One region of the Streptomyces sp. 8N706 genome, then DNA from elsewhere that is predicted to be linked to it. Evidence: riboswitches for the same ligand, from Rfam matches in the RefSeq annotation. Region 1 holds a riboswitch; each other region holds the start of a gene.
The links. A riboswitch is a leader RNA that binds a small molecule or an ion and turns the genes downstream of it on or off. The one in region 1 is predicted to bind cyclic di-AMP.
Positions count from the first base shown of each region.

Region 2: linked by a shared signal. The riboswitch ahead of ACTWQE_RS02610 (transglycosylase family protein) and the one ahead of ACTWQE_RS12175 (M23 family metallopeptidase) in region 1 are both predicted to bind cyclic di-AMP.
Region 3: linked by a shared signal. The riboswitch ahead of ACTWQE_RS31820 (C40 family peptidase) and the one ahead of ACTWQE_RS12175 (M23 family metallopeptidase) in region 1 are both predicted to bind cyclic di-AMP.
Region 4: linked by a shared signal. The riboswitch ahead of ACTWQE_RS27860 (NlpC/P60 family protein) and the one ahead of ACTWQE_RS12175 (M23 family metallopeptidase) in region 1 are both predicted to bind cyclic di-AMP.

Region 1 covers NZ_JBQQBW010000025.1:972-5,159, reverse strand. Annotated here, with positions in the region: gene ACTWQE_RS12185 (M16 family metallopeptidase) at 1-118, shown strand, start outside; gene ACTWQE_RS12180 (M16 family metallopeptidase) at 130-1,497, shown strand; cyclic di-AMP (ydaO/yuaA leader) riboswitch at 1,809-1,992, shown strand; gene ACTWQE_RS12175 (M23 family metallopeptidase) at 2,008-2,802, shown strand; gene ACTWQE_RS12170 (GntR family transcriptional regulator) at 2,993-3,649, shown strand; gene ACTWQE_RS12165 (HPr family phosphocarrier protein) at 3,928-4,188, opposite strand, start outside.
Region 2 covers NZ_JBQQBW010000003.1:144,636-148,823, forward strand. Annotated here, with positions in the region: gene ACTWQE_RS02600 (TIGR03943 family putative permease subunit) at 66-818, opposite strand; gene ACTWQE_RS02605 (permease) at 815-1,708, opposite strand; cyclic di-AMP (ydaO/yuaA leader) riboswitch at 2,414-2,588, shown strand; gene ACTWQE_RS02610 (transglycosylase family protein) at 2,594-3,823, shown strand.
Region 3 covers NZ_JBQQBW010000157.1:4,766-8,953, forward strand. Annotated here, with positions in the region: gene ACTWQE_RS31815 (ATP-dependent Clp protease ATP-binding subunit) at 1-1,518, opposite strand, end outside; cyclic di-AMP (ydaO/yuaA leader) riboswitch at 2,408-2,564, shown strand; gene ACTWQE_RS31820 (C40 family peptidase) at 2,569-3,042, shown strand; gene ACTWQE_RS31825 (hypothetical protein) at 3,357-3,500, opposite strand; gene ACTWQE_RS31830 (inositol monophosphatase family protein) at 3,823-4,188, opposite strand, start outside.
Region 4 covers NZ_JBQQBW010000105.1:5,625-9,812, forward strand. Annotated here, with positions in the region: gene ACTWQE_RS27850 (NlpC/P60 family protein) at 1-493, opposite strand, end outside; gene ACTWQE_RS27855 (hypothetical protein) at 736-1,089, shown strand; gene ACTWQE_RS27860 (NlpC/P60 family protein) at 1,408-2,577, opposite strand; cyclic di-AMP (ydaO/yuaA leader) riboswitch at 2,586-2,752, opposite strand; gene pcrA (DNA helicase PcrA) at 3,028-4,188, shown strand, end outside.

The DNA of each region.
Region 1 (4,188 bases):
GGACAACCGCGCGGTCCTCGTCTACGAGCCGACCGGGGCCGCCGGCAACGAGGCCCCGGAGGCCGTCGAGACCGCAGAAGCCGCCGAGAACACCGCAGAAGAGGAGGCGGCCCAGTGACCGACGCCACCATGACCTTCCACCCGCAGCCGCAGGGCGGGACCGCCAAGCCGTGGGCCTTCCCGGCCCCGGAGCGCGGCACCCTGCCCAACGGCCTGACGGTGCTGCACTGCCACCGGCCCGGCCAGCAGGTCGTGGCCGTCGACGTCAACCTCGACGCCCCGCTGGACGCCGAGCCCGAGGGGCTGGACGGCGTCGCCACCATCATGGCGCGAGCCCTGTCCGAGGGCACCGACAAGCACACCGCCGAGGAGTTCGCCGCCGAGCTGGAGCGCTGTGGCGCCACGCTCGACGCGCACGCCGACCACCCCGGGGTCCGGGTCTCCCTGGAGGTCCCGGCCTCCCGGCTGGCCAAGGCGCTCGGTCTGCTCGCCGACGCCCTGCGGGCCCCCGCGTTCCCCGACAGCGAGGTGGAGCGGCTCGTCGCCAACCGGCTCGACGAGATCCCGCACGAGCAGGCCAACCCGGCCCGCCGCGCCGCGAAGGAGCTCTCCAAGGAGCTGTTCCCCGCCGAATCCCGGATGTCCCGGCCCCGGCAGGGCACGGAGGAGACCGTCGAGCGCATCGACGCCGCGGCCGTACGGGCCTTCTACGAGGCGCATGTCCGGCCCGCCACCGCCACCGCCGTGGTCGTCGGTGATCTGACCGGGATCGACCTCGCCGTGGTGTTCGGTGACACCCTGGGCGCGTGGACCGGCGGCACCGCCGAACTCCGCCCCCTACCGCCGGTGACCGCCGACGACACGGGCCGCGTGGTGATCGTCGACCGCCCGGGTGCCGTGCAGACCCAGCTGCTGATCGGCCGGATCGGTCCGGACCGGCACGACCGGGTGTGGCCCGCCCAGGTGCTCGGCGTCTACTGCCTCGGCGGCACCCTCACCTCCCGGCTCGACCGGGTGCTGCGCGAGGAGAAGGGCTACACCTACGGCGTGCGGGCGTTCGGCCAGGTGCTGCGCTCCGCCCCCGACGGCACGGGCGCCTCGCTGCTCGCCATCAGCGGTTCGGTGGCCACCGAGGTCACCGGGCCGGCCCTGGAGGACGCCTGGACGGTGCTGCGCACCCTCGCTGCCGACGGCCTGACCGACGCCGAGCGGGATGTCGCCGTGCAGAACCTCGTCGGTGTCGCGCCGCTCAAGTACGAGACGGCGGCGGCCGTCGCGGGCACGCTCGCCGACCAGGTCGAGCAGCATCTGCCGGACGACTACCAGGCACGGCTGTACGCCCGGCTCGCGGAGACGGGCACCGTGGAGGCGACCGCCGCGGCCGTCAGCGCGTTCCCGGTCGACCGTCTGGTCACGGTGCTCGTCGGTGACGCGTCGGTGATCGAGGAGCCGGTACGGGCCCTCGGGATCGGCGAGGTCAAGGTGGTCGGCGGCTGACCGTCGTCAACGCCCCCGGACCCGCGGCCCGTTCCGCCGCGGCACCGGCCGGAGGGCCTCGTCCCGGCGGCAGTTGACGCCGCGCAGGGCGGGGCCCCGGCAGGACCGGTACAACACGCCTCAGCAGGGCGGGAGATACCCCGGCGCCTTCGAAGACGCCGGGGTTCTCCTGTATGTCCCGTTTGTTGGTGAGACTGCCCGTTCATCTGTGGTGTGCGCTACAAAGAACCCGATTTCTTTGGCGATTGAAAGTTGTCCCGCTTAGCGTCGGTCCGGCTGTCCGACCGGACACCGGCCGCACCCGCGGCTCCGGGCAGTCATCGCCGAGTCCCCGTACGGCGCGAGCCAGGGGAGCCGGGGACCCGCCGTCCCGATGCCGCCTGCGGCGCGGGGCAAGTCCCTTGGGGTGAATCGGGCGCCTCCCCGGAGGGGCCCGTAGGAGACCTTCCTGCTCCGAACCCGTCAGCTAACCCGGTAGGCGAGAAGGAAGGAAAGGAGTACGCCGCACCCATGGCGTTCACCCGTGCCACCGGGAAACACCGCCGGCCGAGCCGTCTCGTCCGCTCCGGCGCGAACATCGCAGGCATAGCCACCCTCGCCACCGCGGGCGCCGTCGGCTCCGTGGCGCCCCCCGCGCTCGCCGCCTCCGGCGAGGCTCCGGCGGCCGAGCAGACCGGTCTGCGCCAGGCCATCGCCGCGGGCGACACCCTCGCCGACACGATCGGCGCCCAGGCGCGCGCCCAGCAGGAGGCCGCCGACGAGGCGGCCGCCAGGGCGAAGGCCGAAGCGGAGGCGAAGAAGCGCGCCGCCGAGGCCAGGCGCGAGGCGGAGGCCAAGGCGAAGAAGGCGCGTGAGGCCAAGGTGCGCGCCGCCCGTGAGGCGGAGCGCAAGCGGCTGAACGCCTTCGTCCTTCCGGTCCGGGGCAGTTATGTCTCGACCGGGTACCAGTCCTCGGGCGGGGCGTGGTCCTCCGGCAGCCACACCGGCATCGACTTCCACGCCTCGTCGGGCACCTCCGTCCACGCCGTCGGCGCGGGCACCGTCGTCGAGGCAGGCTGGGGCGGCTCGTACGGCAACAACGTCGTGATCAAGATGAAGGACGGTACGTACACCCAGTACGGCCATCTCTCCTCCGTCGGCGTCTCCGTCGGTGAGACGGTCACCCCGGGGAAGCAGATCGGTCTCTCGGGCAGCACCGGCAACACCACCGGTCCGCATCTGCACTTCGAGGCCCGTACGTCCCCCGACTACGGTTCGGACATCGACCCCGTCGCCTATCTCCGCTCGCACGGCCTCAGCGTCTGACCAAGCTCTGGCCAAAGATATACCCGGTCCGGGCGTCCTCGTCGGAAATTCCTCCGCATTGCAATAGAGTTCCTGAACAAGCGACAACCGAATGCGTTTCGCGGGGATTAAACGGAGGTCCGGCCATGCGGGGTCGAAGGTGAACGGCGATGCGGTGCCGGCGGCCAGGACGGGCATTCCCGCGCACGCGGTGTGCCAGGCGATCCGGGACGACATCGTGTCCGGGGCGCACCCTCCGGGCAGCCGGCTGACCGAGGAGGTCCTCGCCCGCCGGTACGGCGTCTCCCGGGTCCCGGTCCGCGAGGCCCTGCGCACGCTGGAGTCCGAGGGCTTCGTGACCACGCGCCGGCATGCGGGCGCCTGTGTCGCCGAGCCCTCGGAACAGGAGGCCGCGGACCTCCTGGACATCCGTGGCCTGCTCGAACCGCTGGGTGCGGCGCGCGCCGCCCAGCGCCGTACCGAAGCGCACCTCAAGGTGTTGCGCGGGCTCGTACGGCTGGGCCAGGAGCGTGCCAGGCGGGGGCACTTGACGGATCTGCGGCCGCTGGGCGACTGGTTCCACGAGACCCTGGCCCAGGCCTCCGGCAGCCCCAGTCTGGCGTCGCTGCTCACCCAGGTCCGCCGCAAGATCACCTGGGTGTACGCGGCGAACCCACCGGGGCGGCAGACCGAGTCCTGGGAGGAGCACGGGGCCATCGCGGACGCGGTGGCCCGGCGGGACGCGGATCGCGCCCGCGCGCTGATGGCCGCGCACACCGAGCGCTCGCTGGCCGCCTACCGGCTGCGCCGGCCGTCCCATGTGAGGCCTTCGAAACAGCCTGTCAACACAGCGAGTGCACGGAATTAACAGATATCCCGTATACAACTGTCGGGAATTCTTTTCCGGCTTCAGCCGTGCTTTCGGCTGCGCGAAAATAGGACGGAAGCCGGAGTGGAGCCCGGTGAGAAAGCTGCGCGAAAAAGAAAAGCAGAGCCGCGGTGCCCTGAATGGGCCACCGCGGCTCCGCCCTGCGTTTTTGCCTGTGGTACGTCTCCGGGAGCATTCGGGAGATTCGTCCGAGTGCCGCGTCGGCCAAGGTCTGCCCGGTAGCGAGGTGACCTGGTGCGGCCCCGGCCGACGCGGCACTACACCGTCTCCGGCAGCTCCTCCAGCCCCTCCGCGACCAGCTTCGCCAGGCGGTCCAGGGCGATCTCGGCGCCATCGGCCTCTGAGGAGAGGACGATCTCCTCGCCGCCCTGGGCTCCCAGGCCCAGCACGGCGAGCATGGAGGCGGCGTTGACCGGGTTGCCATCGGTCTTGGCGATCGTCACGGGGACGCCGGAGGCGTTCGCCGCACGGACGAAGATCGAAGCGGGCCGGGCGTGCAGGCCCTCGGCCCAGCCGAC
Region 2 (4,188 bases), on a different contig from region 1:
CCGGCCGCCCGGCCCCCTCAAGGCCTCGGGGCCGGGCGGATACCGGACGGCCCGGCCCCCGGTGATCAGTAGCGAGGTGCGGGGTCCCCGTACGGGTTCGCGGGCCGCGCGACGGGCCGTACCTCCTCCACGTCGAGAGCCGCCTCCGCCGAGGCCGTGCCCACCTTGCCGAGGGGGCGCCAGCTGCCGGTCACACTCACCCAGGCGTCGGCCCGCGGGGGAGTGCCGCCGTGCATTTCGACCTTGACCGACTGGGAGTCCGCCGCGCAGCAGCTCAGGATCAGACGGGTCAGGTACCAGCCGCCGCCCTTCCCGGGGGTGACGAAGCCGGTCATCCGGACCGTACGGTCCTCAAGGCTGCGGCGGGTGTCCTGGCGCGCGCGTGAGCTGAACTCCGAGAGCGAGATGACCAGCGGGGACCTGTCGGGAAGGGGCGAGAACCGCACGTCCTCCTCCACGGTGCCGGTGTTCTCCCGGGCGGCGGTGTACGAGCCGAGCGCGGGCGGGGTGAAGAGGAGCAGGGTCAGCGCGGGCAGAAACAGCAGCCAGGCGATCCGCGGCCCTCCGCTGTGGTCATGACCGTGCCCGTGATCGTCCTCGGCCCCTGCGGCGTCGGGCACGTCGGCCGGCCCCGAGAACAGGAAGCCGTCCCGGCCGGCGCCCACGAGCCCCAGGGCGACCAGGATGACGCCGGAGACGATGAGCGGAAGGCGCAGCCCCTCCTTCACATACCGCAGATACACCTCGCTGAAGAGTGAGATGTGCAGCACTCCGGCCCCGGACAGCAGAAGCAGCAGTACCTGGATGTTCCGCTTCACAGCACCCACCATCCGGTCAGCACGCTGCACACGACGGCCACCACCGCGGTCGTCGAGGAGAATCTGAGGGCGAACGCCCGGCCGAAAGTACCCGATTGCAGGGCGATGAGCTTGAGGTCGACCATCGGGCCCACCACCATGAAGGTGAGCCGGGCCGTGGGGGAGAAGCCGCTCAGCGAGGCGGCGACGAACGCGTCGGCCTCGGAGCAGACCGCGAGGACGATGGCCAGCCCGGCGAGGAAGAGGACCGAGAGCCACGGCGATCCGGAGAAGGTGTCCAGCACCGACCGCGGTACGACGACATTGAAGGTCGCCGCCGCCATCGCCCCCAGCACCAGGAATCCGCCGGCGTGGAGAAAGTCGTGCTGGAAACCGAGCCGGAATTCCTCCCACCGGCTGTGGCCGGGCCGGTGCCCGGTGCGGTGGGCCGGAAGGCGCAGCCATTCCTCGCGGCCCAGCCGGATCCACAGCCAGCCCATCGTCGCCGAGGTGATGAGCGAGGCGAGAAGCCTGGCCACCACCATCCCGGGATCGCCGGGGAAGGCGACGGCTGTCGCGGTGAGCACGACGGGGTTCACGGCGGGAGCGGAGAGAAGAAACGTCAGTGCGGCGGCCGGAGCCACCCCCCGCCGGATCAGGCTCCCCGCGACCGGCACCGACGCGCATTCGCACCCGGGCAGGACCACGCCGGCGGCACCGGCGACGGGGACCGCGAGGGCGGGTCGCTTCGGCAGGATCCTGCTGAACGCCTGCGCCGGGACGAACGCGTTGATCGCGCCCGAGAGCGCGGTGCCCAGCAGCAGGAAGGGCAGGGCCTGGACCACGATGGCCACACAGACCGTGCGCCAGGCTTGCACGGCGGGGTGGGCAGGCCATACGCCGGTGCCCATGACCAGGACGGCCGCGACGCCGAGGACGAGCACTCCGGTCGCGAGAACAGGTTTCACGGACCGCCCGGACCGTGGATGCCGCGCTGTCGCCCCGGGCGCGGGGCTCGCGGGCGGCGAAGGGCCGATCAGCTTTTCCGCTCTCTGGACCTCTTCCGCACTCTGCACACTGACTCCGCACGTCCGCGACCGGGGCCCTCACGATATCCGGGGCACAGGCGTACACCGGGGACGCCACCACCGTGAACCCAGCAGCAAATAGTTCGGTTCGCCGGATATGCGATCCCTCGCGCAATCTCATCCCCATGATGGCGGCACTGCGGAAGCGGGCCGCAAACACCTACCCAATACCTCTATTACAGCAAAACCGAAGAGCACTACTAAAACGGACAATTGGGCGTCTCGTGACTCATCTCACAACACGATTCTCGTGATGTGATCCCGCGCACTCGAAAAGGGCACTTCCGGGCAACTCGGTTACCCGCTGCAGAGTGTGAGAGTCATTCAGTAGCAATCCCTATCGCTCTCCGCTGAAGATCCGCAGCAAAGCGTGACGCAAAGCCGAGTGGATCTGCTGAAAAGTGATTCCGAGGAATACCTGGGACTTGTCGTGAAGAAATTGCTGCGCTTACTTTTACCGCTGCCCGCCCCAGAGAAGAGCGGGTGCCCATCTGCCGGAGCGCCGAGTCCTGCCGCCGGCCGGGGGAGAAACAACAAACGCACCAGGGCAGGAGCGGGGGAACCAGGTAAGTGCCGGGCCACGCACTGTGCGAGGAACGGCTTGGGGTGAAGACGTGCCGCAGCACTCAATGCTGCTCAGGGCGCGGCCGGGCAACTCCAGCCCGAACCCGACAGCTCACCTCGTAGGCGTAGGAGAGGAATACCCCTATGTCTGCACGCGGACGTCACCGCCGGCACAGTCCCGGCCGTATTTCCCGAGTGTCTCTCGCTGCCGTTGCCGGTGGCGCCGGTCTCGCCCTTCCCCTCATGTCGGTCGGCTCGGCGCACGCCGCCTCCGTCGACACCTGGGACAAGGTCGCGGACTGCGAGAGCACCGGCAACTGGAGCATCAACAGCGGCAACGGCTTCTACGGCGGCCTGCAGTTCACCCAGGACACCTGGACGGCATTCGGCGGCACCGAGTACGCGCCGCGCGCCGACCAGGCGACCAAGGACCAGCAGATCGCCATCGCGGAGAAGGTTCTGGACAGCCAGGGCCCCGGAGCCTGGCCGGTGTGCTCCGGCAAGGCCGGACTGACCCAGGGCGGCGCCGCCCCGGAGATCTCCCCCCAGGGGAAGAAGGCCGAGGCCCCGGCCAAGGCCGAGTCCGCACCGAAGGACCGGAGCAAGCCGGCCGCGGACAAGGCGGAGTCGAAGCCGGAGTCGTACACCGTCGTCAGCGGCGACACTCTGTACCGGATCGCCACCACCCGGCACATCGAGGGCGGCTGGCACCAGGTCTACCAGGACAACCGCGAGGTCGTCGGCGGCAACCCGCACCTGATCCTCCCCGGCCAGAAGCTCACCCTCGGTGGCGGCAAGGCCGAGGCAGCGCCGAAGTCCGAGGCTCCCAAGGCCGAAGCCCCGAAGGCCGCCAAGCCCACGGCCGAGCCGAAGGCCGCGCCCAAGGCTGAGCCGAAGCCGGAGCCGAAGGCCGAGAAGGCCGAGAAGGCCGCTTCCCAGGACAAGAGCTCCTCGGACCAGGCCGCGTCGGGCTTCACCGCCCCGGTCGGCAACACCACGGTGGGCACCCCGTACCACCAGTCCGGTTCCAGCTGGTCCAGCGGCTACCACACCGGTGCGGACTTCCCCGTCCCCACCGGCACCCCGGTGAAGGCCATCGGTGCGGGCGAGATCGTCTCCGCGGGCTGGGGCGGCTCCTACGGCAACCAGGTCGTCGTCCGCCACGCGGACGGCAAGTACAGCCAGTACGCCCACCTGTCCTCGCTGTCCGTCTCGGCAGGCCAGTCCGTCAGCGGCGGCCAGCAGCTCGGCCTGTCCGGCTCGACCGGCAACGTCTCCGGCCCGCACCTGCACTTCGAGGTGCGCACCGGCCCGGACTACGGCTCGGACATCGACCCGATCGCTTACCTCCGGGCGCACGGCGTCAGCATCTGAGGACCGGCACCCAGGACCGGGTCGCCACCTGACGACCCTTCCTGACGGACCGAGGCGCCCGCCCCCGCGATGCGGGGGCGGGCGCCTCGGTGTTGTCCGGGAGCCCTGTGGCCCGTTCGCGAACGGAAAGCGCCCCTGGGCCCCGCCCCGCCCCGCCGAAGGCCGGGAGTGTACGTGCCCGAGGTGTGGCCGGCTCCCCTCAACGACTGCCGGGAGCCCCACCCGGACGGCGTCCCGCGGAGCGCCGCGGGCCGGAATGGGCCAGTCGGACCAGAACCCCCGGCTCCCGGGCGCCACACGCCGCCCGGTGCCGTACAGCGCCGGCCGCACGCTCGGCGAAAAGCCCGGCAGGCCCCGGAAGGCCG
Region 3 (4,188 bases), on a different contig from region 1:
CTTGGGGATCCGCTGTTCCAGGTCGGCGATCCGGTCGCGCAGCTCGGTGGCCCGTTCGTACTGCTCGGCGGCGACGGCCTGGTCCTTGTCCCGGGTCAGCTCCTCGACTTCGCGCTCCAGGGCGCGGATGTCCGTGCCGCGGGTGGAGGAGCGCAGCCGGACCCGGGCGCCGGCCTGGTCCATCAAGTCGATCGCCTTGTCGGGCAGATAGCGGTCCGTGAGGTAGCGGTCGGAGAGCTCGACGGCGGCGAGCAGTGCCTCGTCGGTGTAGCGGACCTGGTGGTGGGCCTCGTAGCGGTCCCGGAGCCCGCGCAGGATCTCGACGGCGTTCGCAGGGCTCGGCTCGGGGACCAGGACGGGCTGGAAGCGGCGGGCGAGTGCGGCGTCCTTCTCGATGTAGCGCCGGTACTCCTCGAGCGTGCTGGCGCCGACGACATGGAGTTCACCGCGGGCCAGGGCGGGCTTGAGCATATTGCTGGCGTCCATCGGGCCGCCCTCGGAGCCGCCGCCGGCGCCGACGACGGTGTGCAGCTCGTCGATGAAGACGATCAGCTCGTTCGAGTGGGCGCGGATCTCCTCGATGATGCCGTTGAGCCGCTCCTCGAAGTCGCCGCGGAAGCGGGTCCCGGCGACCACTCCGGAGAGGTCGAGCTGGATGACGCGCCGGCCCAGCAGTATGTCGGGGACATCGGCGTCCGCGATGCGCTGGGCCAGACCCTCGACGATGGCGGTCTTGCCGACTCCAGCTTCGCCGATCATGACGGGGTTGTTCTTGCCCCGCCGGGCGAGCACCTCGATGGTCTGCTCGATCTCCTCGGCCCGGCCGATCACCGGGTCGATACGGCCCTCGCGTGCCGCGTCGGTGAGGTCGCGGCCGAACTTGTCCAGGTTGGGGGTGTTCCGCTCGCCGGCGCCGGGACGCTGGCCGGTGCTGCCGGTGACGGGCGGGAGGCCGTTCTTCGCGCCGGGGGGCGGTGGGGAGAAGTGGGCGGCGTTGAGGATCTGGCCCGCTGTGGAGTCCCGGTTGGCGGCGAGGGCGACGAGGACGTGCTCGGGACCGATGTACGAGGCACCGGTGGAGCGGGCGATCTCATGGGCGTCGAGCAGGGCACGCTTGACGGCCGGGGTGACGGCGATGGAGCTGCGGGGCGGCCCGTCCCCGGCCTGCCGGTCGATCTCGGCGGCGAGCGCGTCGGGGTCGGCCCCGGCCCGCGAGACCATGCCCCGGGTCGGTTCCGCGGAGAGCGCCGCCCGCAGCAGATGCTCGGTGTCGAGGTCGGTGCTCCCGTGCTGGGCGGCGTAGGTCGCGGCGGCGGAGACGAGCTGCCGGGCCGGTGCGCTCATCAGCCGGCTGAAGTCGACACGGCGGGGGTCCGGGCGCTGTCCGGCCTGCCCGCTGCCGAGGAAGTGGGAGAGGAAGTCTCCGAGGGGGTCCGGACCGCGGTTCTCGGGACCCTGTGGTGTGTCCTGTCCCTCGTCTCCGTCGTGCTTGTCGTGTCCGTCGTGTCCGTCCGTCATTGGTATCCGTCCCCGTGGCCCAGACGGGCCGGGCCACGCTGTCTCAGTGCGCGTGCCGCTGGTGAACGCGTTCCCACACGTCCGGCATGACAACAGATCGCCACAGTCCCACGCGCCCCAATTTAGACGATGTGGCGGTGTATGTCTGGTCCCGGAGACCGTGGAGCGGAGGGGCCGGACCGCAAGGATCCGGCCCGGTCGTCCGGGGCCGGACCCTGCGAGAGCGCCGCGGTCGACGACCGCCCCCTGGGGCGCGGTGGTACGGGTGCGGGCGGTGGCGCCGCCTTGCGTGCCCCGCTCACCGAAGGGCCGCGATGTCTCCTGATCCCCGAACGCTGCGTGCCCCCGTGCTCGCCGACCCCATGTCCGGTGCGGGTGAGCTCCCTGGTTGCGATGGACGATCTTCATCGGCCGCTTCGTACGCGCTTCGGTCATCCGCGGGTGCGGCCCGGCGGGGGCTCGGCCGGGGCCAGGGGAGCGGCGATGCGGTACGCGAGAGGCTGACCGTGAGCGCGCCGTCGCCGTCGTGGACGCCGGGGAGCCGGACGGGTCAGGAGCCGGCGATCCCGCGCCCACCCACCCCGGTCGCTCGTGCCCGCGCCGCTCGCCCCAACGTCCTTGCATCTCCATGGAATCGAGCGTCCAACCGTGTCGAGTCGGCAGCATTCGGCTCCCAACTCCCCGCTGCTCAACAAGGGTTACCGCAAGTATTCACACGAGGTGGCACGCCTGTTTTGCTCCATCGGATGAGAAGTGAAGAAGTTCACAGATGGCCATTTCGGCTCTGAATTACGGTGGTTGATGACGCAGGATCCATAACCGAAGACAAGCCCCCGCCACCCCGGCGGGGCGATCCGGGCGGACGCCGAGTCCTGCCGCCGCTCCGGATGCAGATCGAGCACCACAGTTCGGCAGGAGCGGGAGACCCAAGCACAACCGGGCCACGATCACGGTGGCTCTTGGGGTGAAGCCACGCCAAGTGGCCGGGCACCTTCGCCAGCCCGAACCCGACAGGTCATCTTTCGCAGGCGGATGACGAAGGGCTTTCGCTTGTCTGCGCATACACGCATACCTGCGCTCATACCCCGGGCCGGAATCCTGTCCGTTCTCACGGCCGCCGCTCTCGCCGGTTCGACCCTGATACCCAGCGCTTCACCCGCTGCCGAAGCCGCTACTCCGGCCGGGAAGGCGCTGAAGGTGGCGGCCTCCAAAAAGGGGTCCCCTTATCGGTACGGGGCGGCGGGCCCGCACCGGTTCGACTGCTCCGGGCTCACGCTGTACTCGTTCAAGCGGGCGGGAAAGAAACTGCCCCGCACAGCGGCCGCGCAGTACAACAAGACACGCCATGTCTCCGTGCGATCCCGTAAGGCGGGCGATCTTGTGTTCTTCCATTCAGGGAAGAATGTCTACCACGTCGGTATCTACGCCGGTAAGAACAGGATCTGGCATTCCCCGAAGCCCGGCAGGACGGTGCGGCTGGAGAAGATCTGGACTCACAGCGTGTGGTACGGGCGCGTGAAGTAACCAACGTCCCCGTCTTTCGGTAGAACCGGGGGATTCCCCCACCTCTCCGATGAGTTCCTCCGGTCCGGGGGATTCTCCCACCTCTTCGGCGAGTTCCTCCGGTCGCGACACCGGTCGTACCACGTTCCGAGAAAAGCGGTATGGCCGGTGTCGACCGAACAAGAACCGGTTTCCGTCGGGCGTCGCGGGGTTCCGCCGCGTGCGAGGCCGGTATCCCGGTGCATCCGCCGCGGGGCGAGTCCTGCGCGGACAACCGGCCGCCGCGCGGGGTGATGTGGCGTTCTCGTCGCGTTCAAGGCCCCCCGAGCCCTGGTTCACTCCTCCGTACCGGACGGGGGAGTGTCGTCCTCGGGTGGGCTCACCCAACCGCAGATTCCGCAGACGTAGCGGTTGTGCAGCCCGTCTATCTGCGCTCCGCAGCCGGGGCAGGTCGTTGTCCAGTAGGAGTCTCCGGTCAACGCTGGGCTCCGCAGTTTCCGCACAGCCAGCCGCCTTTGGGGCTCTGCTGCATCTGCCCCCCGCACTGGGGGCACTGGTTCCGCACTTCCGCCGGGTCGCATCTCACAGCCGTCTCCTGTCGTCGTCCATCGGAGGAAGAGACGCACCGTGGAGCTCGAAGGGCGTGTTACCCGCCGATCCTGGCGCAATCCTTTGCCCGTGAAGTGGAATCCCCGTGATAGAGGCGATTCCCCCGTACACGTTCTGGCCACTTCCCCAGAAGTGCGGGGACATTCCTGCCACCGAGGTCCCACCCGTGGGCGCCGCGCCGAGGCCGCCTCATCAGCCGGGCGCACCGGCTGATGGAAGAGGAGCGGTCAGCAGGCCCGCGATACGCCGTGCCGTCGCCTCGTCCCGGGCGGCGGCGAACGGGAGTGCGCCGTCCGCCATGCGAAACGGCTCTCCATGCAGGTTGAGGACCGCCCCTCCGGCCTCGGCGACGAGCAGGATGCCCGCGGAGTGGTCCCATGGGTTGTCCCAGGCGTACGTGGCGGCGTCCAGCTCGCCGCGTGCGACATCCAGGTAGTCACAGCCGGCTGAGCCGCTTGCGCACGCCTTCACCCCATGGGCGGGGCCGAGCTCGTAGAACCGCTGGTTCTGCTCAGGGGTGAGATATACGGGCCGTGCGCTCGCCAGCTGGAGGACGTC
Region 4 (4,188 bases), on a different contig from region 1:
CCTGCTCGATGCCGCGCAACTGGCGGCGGATCCCGGCGACGGCGACGGCCTGGCGGCTGCCTGCGCGGTCGACGATCGAGGCCCGTTCCAGATACTCGTCGGGGCTGGAGGAGAGCGCGAGCTGAAGCGCGGGATCGATACCGCCCGAGCGGTACTGGGCGGTGGCCAGCGAACCCAGTGCGTTACGGGCGGCGTTGATCCGCTCGGTCCTGCGTACGGCCTCGCCCCGGAGGCGGTCCAGGGCCCTCTGCGCCCTTTCGGCCCTCTCCTCGGCGCCGTTGAACTTCTCGGTGGCCTCCTCGGCCTCGTGGTGCAGCCGGTCGACCCTGGCCTTCACCTGGGCGGGGGCGGGGCCGCCGGGATCGGCGTACGCGGTGCCGTCGAGGGCTGTCGTTCCCGCCGCGCCGGCGAGGGCCAGAGTCGCCGCCGTACGGGCGGTGCTGCCGGTGAGCGATCGCCGCCTGGGCTTTCTGTGCGAGGCCACGGCCGCCATCACATCCTTCCCAACTGTGCGGCGGCCGGGGGGAGTCAGCCGCCTGGGGGAGGACGCTAAGCCCGCAGGGTGCGAGCGAATACGAGGATGAACGGGACTGGACGGTTTGGGCGCGCCTCTGAACAGAAGCACCGGGTGAATTCCCACGGCTCTGCCGCTTCACGATGCGCCGGTGACCGAAGCGCCGATTGAGGCCCACCTGGGTACCGGCCGGTGCTATGGGCCCGGTTAGGCTCCCCCGCATGGACATATTGATCAATGTCTTCGTCGGTCTGCACATCATCGGCATCGCGTCGCTGCTCGGTGGTTTCTTCACGCAGATGAAGGCGATGGGCACGGGCACGGCCCGGTTCGGCCCGGCGATGCTGCACGGTGCGCTGACCATGCTGATCACGGGCGTCGCTCTGGTGGGGCTGGACCAGGCCGACGGTCAGTCGCTCAACAACGTCAAGCTCGGTGTGAAGCTGGCGTTGCTCGTCGTCATCCTCGGCCTGGTCTACGTCAAGCGGGACGAGGAGAGGGTCGACAAGGCCGCCTTCGGCTCGGTCGGCCTGCTCGCGATCGCCAATGTGTTCATCGCGGTCCTCTGGACCTGACGTGACGCTTCCGTAGCGCCCCGGCGCCATCGCGCCCGGCGCCGCTGCGCCCCGGACTCCACGGGCCCCGACCGTACGGCGCGAACGCCACGTCCCCGACCGTACGGCGCGAACGCCACAGACCCCGGACCGTACGGGCGCGGTTGCCACGCCCCGGACCCGTACGGGCGCGAACGCCAGGGCCCCCCGGACCGTACGGCCCCAACGCCCGCCCCCACAGCGAGAGCGCCCCACCGGCCGGCCGGTGGGGCGCTCTCGGCGTGCGGAGGTGCCGACGCCCCCGGGTGGGGAGCGCCGTCCCGCTCCCCGCGCAGGCGGCTACGCCGGGCGGACGCTTCCGTAGATCGGCATGTAGGTGATCGCCTCGGTGCGGATGTTCGCGCCCGGCTTCGGAGCGTGGATCATCTGGCCGTCGCCTGTGTATATCCCGACATGACTGATGTCGTCGTAGAAGAAGACCAGGTCACCCGGTTTCAGATCCTCGGTGGCGACCCGGGTGCCGACCTTCACCTGGTCCCAGGTGGTACGCGGAAGCGACACCCCGGCGCTCTTCCAGGCCGCCTGCGTCAGCCCCGAGCAGTCGTACGAGTTCGGGCCCGTGGCCCCCCACACGTACGGCTTGCCGATCTGTGCCCGCGCGAACGCGAGGGCCTTGGCGGCCTTGGTCGCGTACGAGCCGGAGTCCGAGCCCGTAGCCGGGTCGGTGGTGGAGGTTCCGCCGCCGGACGAGCCGGAGCTGTCGTTCTGCTCCTGCTCCTGGCGGGCTTCCTCGCGCCGCTTCTCGGCCTGCTCGCGGGCCAGCTCCTCCGCCCTGCGCTGGGCCTCCTCCTCCTTCTTGCGCTCGAGCGCCGCCAGCCGTGCCTTCTCCTCGGCGGTCAGCTTCGACAGCAGCTCGCGCGCCTCGCTGAGCTTGCGCTGCACCGACTGCTTGGTCGTCCGCAGCTCGTCCTGGGAGTCCGACAGCGTCTCCAGGCTCCGCGCGGCCTCGGCGCGCTTCTCGGACGCACTCTCCTGCTGGTCCTGGTAGTCCGCGACGGCCTGCTGCTGCCGTCCGGTCATCCGGTCCATGAGGTGGTTCTGGTCGAAGTAGTCCTGCGGATCGGAGGCCAGTATCAGGGTGGCCGTCGGCGCCATCCCGCCGTTGCGGTACTGGGCCGCGGCGTAGCTGCCGAGCTTGCGGCGCGCCTCGTTGAGGTCGTCCGTGCGCTCCGCCACGTCGTCGATCAGTCGGTCCGTCTTGGCGCGCTGCTGGTCGGTGCGCTCTTTGGCCTCGTTGTACTCCTGCGTGGCCGAGCCCGCCTGCCGGTAGAGCTCATCGACCTTCTTCTGGACCTCTTCGATGCTCTGCCTCGGCTCGCCCGGCGCGGCCTGGGCGGTCTGCGAGAGCAGGGTCGCGGAGGCCAGCGCCGCGGTCGTCAGACCGACGGCGGCGCGGCGGCCGGAGCCGTGGTGGAGCAGATGGGTCCGCGGTTTGCGGTGCGACGCCAAGGCGCGCGTCTCCTTCCGTGGACCGCCTACCGGGTTAGCTGTCGGGTTCGGGCGGATCGGAAGGCTGCCCTACGGTCCGTCGCCGCGCGCAGTGCATGCTCGCGTGACGGGCCGATTCACCCCGGTGTTGCGTGGTGGGTCCCCGGCTCCGGATGCCTGGAGGCATGGCCGGATTCGGCGGAGGCCGCCCGTGCCGACGCGGTCGCCGGCGGGGGGTTGCGGGCCGCCTGAGCGAGCACGGTAGCCAACATGTGGGGCAGCTGTGAAGGCTGGTGTTCGATATGCCCGAAACCTTTTTGTGACCTGGCGCGGGTTTCAACGCCGTCCGCCCGGTCGGCTACGGTCAGTCGCGATCCGCCGCTGCCGGCGAGGCCGTGGTCAGGCCACCTCAGGGGAGAGAATGAGGAAGCGGTGTGGGCTGTCGGTGCGGCGGCCTAGACTCGGTGGGCGATGAGCAGCCTCTTTGACGACAGCTTCCTGGCGGACCTCGAGCGTGCGGGCGACGAGCCCCCGCCGCCGCCCGAGGAATCCGCGCACCCACAGGAGGAGATGCCGGCCGACCTCTTCGGCGGGCGCTTCGACCACCCCGTGGACCGGGACGCGTACTACCGCGACGGCGCGCCGCGGCCCGCCGTCGACCCCGCCGCGCTGCTCGAGGGGCTCAACGAACAGCAGCGGGCCGCCGTCCGGCACACCGGCTCGCCGCTGCTCATCGTCGCCGGCGCCGGCTCGGGCAAGACCCGTGTGCTGACGCACCGCATCGCCCATCTGCTGGGCACGCGCCGGGTCCACCCCGGCCAGATCCTCGCGATCACCTTCACCAACAAGGCCGCCGGGGAGATGAAGGAGCGCGTCGAGGAGCTCGTGGGGCCCCGGGCGAACGCGATGTGGGTCTCCACCTTCCACAGCGCCTGCGTCCGCATCCTCCGCCGGGAGAGCAAGAAGCTCGGCTTCACCTCCAGCTTCTCGATCTACGACGCCGCGGACTCCAAGCGCCTGATGGCTCTCGTCTGCCGCGATCTGGACCTCGACCCGAAGCGCTATCCGCCGAAGTCCTTCAGCGCGAAGATCTCCAATCTCAAGAACGAGCTCATCGACGAGGAGACCTTCGCCGGGCAGGCTGCGGACGGTTTCGAGAAGACCCTCGCCGAGGCGTATGCGATGTACCAGTCGAGGCTGCGCGAGGCCAACGCCCTCGACTTCGACGACATCATCATGACCACCGTCCATCTGCTCCAGGCGTTCCCGGACGTCGCGGAGCACTACCGGCGGCGCTTCCGGCATGTCCTCGTGGACGAGTACCAGGACACCAACCATGCGCAGTACACCCTGGTGCGGGAGCTGGTGGGCACGGGCGAGCATGTCGCCGAGCTGTGTGTGGTGGGCGACGCCGACCAGTCGATCTACGCCTTCCGCGGGGCGACCATCCGCAACATCCTCCAGTTCGAGGAGGACTACCCCGACGCCACCACGATCCTGCTGGAGCAGAACTACCGCTCCACGCAGACGATCCTCAGCGCCGCGAACGCCGTCATCGAACGGAATGAGAACCGCCGGCCCAAGAACCTGTGGACCGAGGCGGGCGCGGGCGCGACGATCACGGGCTATGTG